2 regions of the Allobranchiibius huperziae genome follow, and region 1 is predicted to be linked to the other one. Evidence: riboswitches for the same ligand, from Rfam matches in the RefSeq annotation. Region 1 holds a riboswitch; the other holds the start of a gene.
What was found. A riboswitch is a leader RNA that binds a small molecule or an ion and turns the genes downstream of it on or off. The one in region 1 is predicted to bind cobalamin.
Positions count from the first base shown of each region.

Region 2: it holds a riboswitch for cobalamin, as region 1 does, so the genes downstream of both, cobN (cobaltochelatase subunit CobN) here and HNR15_RS14870 (CbtB domain-containing protein) in region 1, are expected to answer to the same signal.

Region 1 is NZ_JACCFW010000001.1:3,133,001-3,136,404, forward strand. It holds gene HNR15_RS14860 ((2Fe-2S)-binding protein) at 1-567, opposite strand, end outside; gene HNR15_RS14865 (CbtA family protein) at 564-1,430, opposite strand; gene HNR15_RS14870 (CbtB domain-containing protein) at 1,455-1,682, opposite strand; adenosylcobalamin (AdoCbl) riboswitch at 1,690-1,841, opposite strand; gene HNR15_RS14875 (DUF2339 domain-containing protein) at 1,970-3,404, opposite strand, start outside.
Region 2 is NZ_JACCFW010000001.1:277,344-280,747, forward strand. It holds gene HNR15_RS01350 (cobalamin biosynthesis protein CobG) at 1-1,011, opposite strand, end outside; adenosylcobalamin (AdoCbl) riboswitch at 1,232-1,328, shown strand; gene cobN (cobaltochelatase subunit CobN) at 1,400-3,404, shown strand, end outside.

The sequences.
Region 1 (3,404 bases):
GACGGTACGCAGCCGAGCGGACAGCTCGGGGTGCGTGGCTGATCCCGCGATGACCGCGCCGTTCACCGCCGAGGCGGTGTTGCCCCACAGCACCGACGGCGATCCCTGCACGGCATCCACCAGAGGAGCCAGCAGATCGCGGACGAGCCCGACCGCCCACGCGTCAAGCGGACCCGGTCGCGCTCGGTCCAGCGCCCGCGAGGCGACCGACAGCTCGAAACCGCCACCGAGCGACGGGATCCACCACAGATCGTCGACTCCCACCGGCAGGAGGACCCCGTCCCGTGCCGCCAGGCCCACCCACGGCGAGACCAGGCGCGCGACGAGTCCGAGGTGCATCACCGAGGCGGCCACTCGCAGCTCGACCCGCGACGGGTCGAGGCCGACGCCCGAGGCGAGGTACGCGCGCACCTGCTCCACCCGTGGCGCAGGATCGGCCAGCAGGTCGGTGACCGGGCTCCACGGCGCGGGTGGCGGACCCTCGCCGTGGGTACGCACGACGAAGAACGGCCCCAGATCCCGCAGTGCATCGAGGGATCCGGGGCCGAACGGTCGTGCGTGGGTCACCTCAGGGACGCCGGCGCCGTGTCCCGCCGTGCCGGCTCGGGCGCGCTCGGAGGTGTGAGGACGCGTTCGGCCATCGGCGCGAACACCAGCCCGATCGCGCCCCACAGGATCACCTGCGCGAGCAGCGAGTAGATCCGGAAGGTCGCCAGGGTGTCGGCCGGGAAGCCGGGGTAGACGATGCGGCCCTGTGCGTCCTTGAGCGGCAGCGGCGTCTCGGTGGCGTGCCGCCCGAACGTGTGCACGTTGGCCGCCAGCTCACCGAACGACGGCAGCAGCGCCATCACGATGCCGACCGCGACGACGTACGCCGCGCCGGCCGCCAGTGCCGCGTTCCAGGTGCCGAGCCGCGCCTGCAGCCACCGACCGAGCAGTACCGCGCCGATCAGCAGCAGTACCGCCGCCAGCGTCATCGTCAGGTAGAGCACCGACCGACTGCGGATGGTGTCCTCGTGCCCGATGGCCGGGGGGTTGGCGGGGTACTTCAGGAACGGGACGACGTACATCGACAGCAGCCCGCCCCCGGCGACGAGCAGGGCGAGCGTACGTGCCCGCACGCCGCCGACGCGGCCGAGGCAGATCGTGTAGGTGACCGCGAAGAGCAGGCCCATGGCGACACCGAAGAAGACCATGCCGACGCCGATGCCGACGTTGGCCTGGACCGTGCGGCTGAAGATGTCCGGGCCCATCGCCGGGACGGCCTGACCGGCCGCCTTGTCCAGCGCGTCCTGGGCGGCGTCGCGCCCGCTCTCGTAGTTGATGGCCGCGGAGATCTGCGGCTCAGCGAAGATTCGTGCGAAGACGAATGCCAGGAGCCCGCCGACGGCGCCCGCGAGGGCGCCGCGCAGGATCAGTGCGCGTTCCATATCGAGTTGTCCGTCCGGCCGGGGTCAGTGGCAGGGGAACCCGAGGAAGTGACGCGAGTCGTGGACGAACTCGTGGATGTGGGTGTCGCTGCCGAAGACGGAGAACGCGCCCTGGTCGACGCCGATGAAGTAGTAGAGGGCCAACGCGACGATGGCGGCACCGAAGATCCACGCGAACGCGCGTGCCTCCGAGGTGACGACGGGCGTGGCGGATGCGCGCGCCGTGGGGGCGGTGTTGGGAATGGTGCTCATGGTGGTACCTCTCAGCAACGGGATCGTGCGTCCCTTGGCAGAAACAGAACAACGACGGGTGAGTTCCTGACTGCGGGGACCGGAATCCCCTCTCACAGTGGCGCGACCGTGCCGGATTCTCACCGGCTTCCTCGGTCCCGTCGCGGGGTCAGTCAACCACCCCCGGACCCGGGCGTCGAGGCGCCCCGCTCCTACGCACCGTCGCCAGGTCGCGCAGGCACGCGGACGGGGGCCGGTGACGTCGTCGTCACCGGCCCCCGTGCTCCCTTTCCCCCTGGAGGGTCTGATCAGCCGACCGGCTGCAAAGGCACCTCCGCGTCGGTCGACTCATCCGGTGTACGTCGAGCGACGGCCTGCGCGTACCGGGTGCCCGCCGCGAGCAGCAGCAGGCCGACAGCCATGAAGGATCCGGCCCGGACCAGACCGTCGAGCGCGGCCAGGTCGTAGAGGAACAACTTGGCCAGGGCGGCCGCCACCAGTCCCAGACCGGCGACCGTGAGCCCGGCGGTGTTGGTCGTGGACCTCAGTCCCAGGGCGAGGGCCGCCATGGCCCCGGCCATCAGCGCGGCGGACACGACCAGTTGCGCGGCGTGGTAGCCGCCCTCGCCGCCCACTCCGGCCCCGAAGGTGAGGACGGTGACCAGCAGGCTCCAGAACGCCGGGACGGGTGCGATCAGCAGCAGCGGCAGCTGGGCCGGGCCGCTCGTCACCCGTCGGGCCGACCACAGGGTGCCGAGCACCGCGGCCAGCACGACCAGGCCGGCGAGCGCGTCGGTCGGACCGGTCGTCCGGGCGGCGTAGGCCGCGTCCCACGCGACCGCGGGATGCACCAGGTCGGCCTGCACGCCGACCGCGAGGATCGCGAAGAACGTGCCGATCCCCCAGACGGGCAGCGACCGCTGCTGATGGGCAGCAGCGAGCAGCCCGAGGGCCACGACGGCGATCAGGGCGGGGAGCAGGTGCCCGCGCGTGGTGGTTACGCACACCTCCAGGCCCGCGATGCTCGCGACGACCGCGGCCGCCGACAGGGTGAAGGCACCGACCGGCCGGGCGATGACCAGCGCGGCCACGGTGACGGTCGCCAGGACGGCCGCGGCGAGGATGCTCCACGGTCGCTCGATCATCGGGATCGCGACGAGGAACGGCAGGGACGCCACGGCGTACACCAGCGCGCCCACCGGATCGGCGCCCTTGCCCCGAGGCAACAGCACGGCCACCAGGTCGAGTGCTGCACACGTCGCGGCGGCGACGATCCGCAGCACGAAGTGGTCGCCGTCGTGGAAGACCTCCGCGACGAGCAACGCCAGGACGACGGGGATCGTGCGGACCGGGCCGACCGTCACCCAGCCGCGCAGCTTCTCCGGGACGATGCCCGCGGCCTGCAGCAGGAGCAGGAAACCCACGAGTTCGAGGTTCACGTCACCGGTGATGAAGGGGGCCAGGCCGACGATAGCGAGGAACGCCAGGACGGTCATCGGCTGCGAGCGCCAGTACGTCGACAGGGTCACCGCCCCGGTCGCGACCGACCCGGCGAGCGCGAGCCCGGCGATCGGGGAGAGCCAGTGGTAGTAGTCGGTCGTCGCGACGACCACCATGAAGAGCCCGGCGAAACCGGTCGTGGCGAGGGCGACGGCGCCGGTGCGGCCACCGGTGCGCCCGAAGAGCCGGACGCCCGCGGCGATGAGGACGACGGAGAGCGCGCTGCCTGCGCCCACCCGGGCC
Region 2 (3,404 bases), 2.9 Mb from region 1:
CTCGCCGCAACGGCGTTCGCATCCGACGACGTGGACACGGGGTCCGGCCCCGGTCATCCGAGCGGTTGCCGATGTGGCGAGGTCGAGGGTGTGGGTCTGGGTGCGGGCGCAGTAGGGCGCGCCGACGCACGCGGTGATCCGCGACCAGGGGGAGGCGCCGGTGATGACCAACCCGGCGTCGCGCAGACGAGACGGGTCGGCCGCCGCGCCAGGTACGACGAACGACTTCCACGGGGTGAGCACCACCTCGTCGGCGAACGCGGCGATGGCGTCGAGATGGGCGGGTCGCAGCATCCCGAGCGGGACGCCGACCACCAGGTCGTCGCCGGCCGGGCCGGGCGGGAGCGGCGCGGGCGGGTGCACGTCGTACGGGTGCATCCCCTCGAAGACGGGGGAGCCGGTGGGTAGGTCGCGGACGTTCCAGACGTCGTCGCCTGAGCGGTGGTCGAGGAAGAGGTGGGCGCGGCGGATGAGTTCGGAGACCGCGTCGACCGACCGGACCTCGATCGCGTGACCGCCGGCGAGGACGAGGCCCTCGTCTGCGTCGAGCGCCTGGTAGGCCAGGTCCCACCCCTCGGTGAGCACTGAGCCGGACCGGTCGCTGAGCGCGAAGAGGAACCGCCCCGGCAGCCGTGCGAGCACCGGATCGTCGGTGATCGCGGTATCGAGTGATTCCACGAGCGGGCGCAGAGATATGGCCAGCGGCGCGGACAGGATGTTGCGTACCCGCTCATGGGAGGCGCTGGGAAGGAGCCCGGTCGCCTCGATCCGCTCGATCAGCACCTGGGGCAGCGGATCCGGAAGAGCGCGCAGTTGCAGGTTGCCGCGGCTGGTCAGCTGCACCACGGGTGCGCCGTACTCGGTGGCGATTCCCATGACGTCGCCGAGCACGTCGACACCGATCCGGCCGCCGGGCACGCGCAGCCGCACGAGGGCGCCGTCGCCCGCGACGAACGGGCGCAGCACCCCCGGGCAGCGGTCGCCACCGTCGGGGCGGGCTCGGGAAGTCACCGGGTGAGCCTAAGTCGGCCCGTCGTGCCGGGCGTCAACTGCCCGACCGAGCCCCTGAGGTATGCAGCGGGAGGAGACCCGTCGCCCGCAGGCCGCTGTCAGCCTAAATCGGGGCACATCTCCTCCCGCCGTACACGCGGCGCCGGGCGCACGACCGGACGGACGGCGTATGCAGCCTGTGGTGGGCCGCAACCTGGTCGGCGGGTAGGTAGGCTGCGGGCGGTACACGCTCGCGGAACCCGGTGAAAGTCCGGGACGGTCCCGCCACTGTGAACCGGGGATGTCGCCCGGTGAGTCAGGTACGCGGGCGCGCACCGCCGCCCCGGAACGGGTGCGGCCCTCAGCACGAACTGCCAGCTCGGGGCGCGGACCCCGGCCAAGGAGACTGATGCCTCGCGTCGCCCTGTTGTCCACCTCGGACACCGACCTCTTGAGCGCCCGGGCCAGCGGCGCCGACTACCTCTTCGCCAACCCGGCCCGCTCCGCGCACACCGAGATGGGTGCGGCGATCGAGGGCGCCGATGTGATCGTCGCCCGCATCCTCGGCGGCCCGCAGGATCTGTGCAGCGGCTTCCGCCGGTTCGCCGAGACCGACGTGCCGATGGTGGTGCTCGGCGGCGAGCAGACCCCGAACGCGGCGCTGATGGAGTGCTCGCGGCACGTGCCGGCGGGCATCGTGGCCGAGGCGCACCGCTACCTCGCGCAGGGTGGCCCCGCCAACCTCGCCAACCTGCACGCGTTCCTGTCCGACACCCTCCTGCTGAGCGGTGAGGGCTTCGAACCGCCGTTGGAGCTGCCCGTCTGGGGAGTGCTCGACCGCGCCGAGCCCGCCCCGCTCGAGCGCGTACGACCGCGCGTCGGCGTGCTCTTCTACCGCGCCCAGCAGGCCGCCGGGAACGTCGCCCACATCCACGCGCTCTGCGACGCGATCGACGCGGCAGGCGGCACCGGCGTGCCGATCTTCGCCACCTCCCTGCGCGACGCCCCACAGGATCTGTTGGACCACCTCGCCACGCTCGACACCCTCGTGACCACCGTCCTCGCGGCCGGCGGCACCCGCCCGGCCGGCGCGCAGGCCGGCGGCGAGGACGAGACCTGGGACGTGCAGGCGCTCGCGGCCCTCGACATCCCGATCATCCAGGGACTCGCGCTGACCTGGAGCCGCGCCGACTGGGCGGCGTCGGACGAGGGCATGTCCCCGCTCGACGTCGCCACCCAGGTCGCGGTGCCCGAGTTCGACGGACGCCTCATCACCGTCCCGTTCTCGTTCAAGGAGGTCGACGCCGACGGCCTGCCGCACTACGTCGCCGACCCCGAGCGCTGCGACCGGGTCGCCGGGATCGCCGTCAACCACGGTCGCCTGCGGCACACCCCGGTCGGCGAACGCAAGATCGCGCTGGTCCTCTCGGCGTACCCGACCAAGCACTCCCGCATCGGCAACGCGGTCGGCCTGGACACCCCCGTCTCCACCATCCGGCTGCTGCGCGAGATGCGCGCGGCCGGCTACGACCTCGGCCCGCGCGGTGCGATCCCCGGGCTCGACGACGTGCAGCCCATCGAGGGCGAGGCGCTCGACACCACGGCCGGCAACGCCCTGGTGCACGCTCTGATCGCCGCGGGCGGGCAGGACCCCGACTGGCTCACCCAGGAGCAGATCGAGGGTGCGCTCGTGCGGATCCCCGCGAGCCGGTACGCCGAGTGGTTCGGCCGGGTGCCCACCGACCTGCAGGAGGCGATGGAGCAGCACTGGGGTCCGGCTCCCGGCTCCCTCTATGTGGACAAGACCACCGATCCCGATGGTGAGATCTTCTCTGCCGCAATGGTGTCCGGCAATCTCGTCATCCTGGTGCAGCCGCCGCGCGGCTTCGGTGAGAACCCGATCGCGATCTACCACGACCCCGACCTGCCGCCCACGCACCACTACCTCGCGACGTACCGCTGGATCGAGGAGGAGTTCGGCGCGCACGCGGTCGTGCACGTGGGCAAGCACGGCAACCTGGAGTGGCTGTCGGGCAAGAACCTCGCGATGTCGCCCTCCTGCGGCACCGACGCGGCACTCGGCAACCTGCCGCTGATCTACCCCTTCCTGGTCAACGACCCGGGCGAGGGCACTCAGGCCAAGCGCCGCGCGCACGCCACGATCGTCGACCACCTGATCCCGCCGATGGCCCGCGCGGAGGCGTACGGCGATATCGAGCGCCTCGAGCAGCTGCTCGACGACTACGGCAACGCCTCGGTGATGGACCCGCCCAAGGCCGCCGCGCTGCGCGGGGAGATCTGGACGCTGATCCAGGCGGCCAAGCTCGACCAGGATCTGCAGCTGACCGACCGCCCGGACGACGAGTCGTTCGACGACTTCGTGATGCACATCGACGGGTGGCTCTGCGAGATCA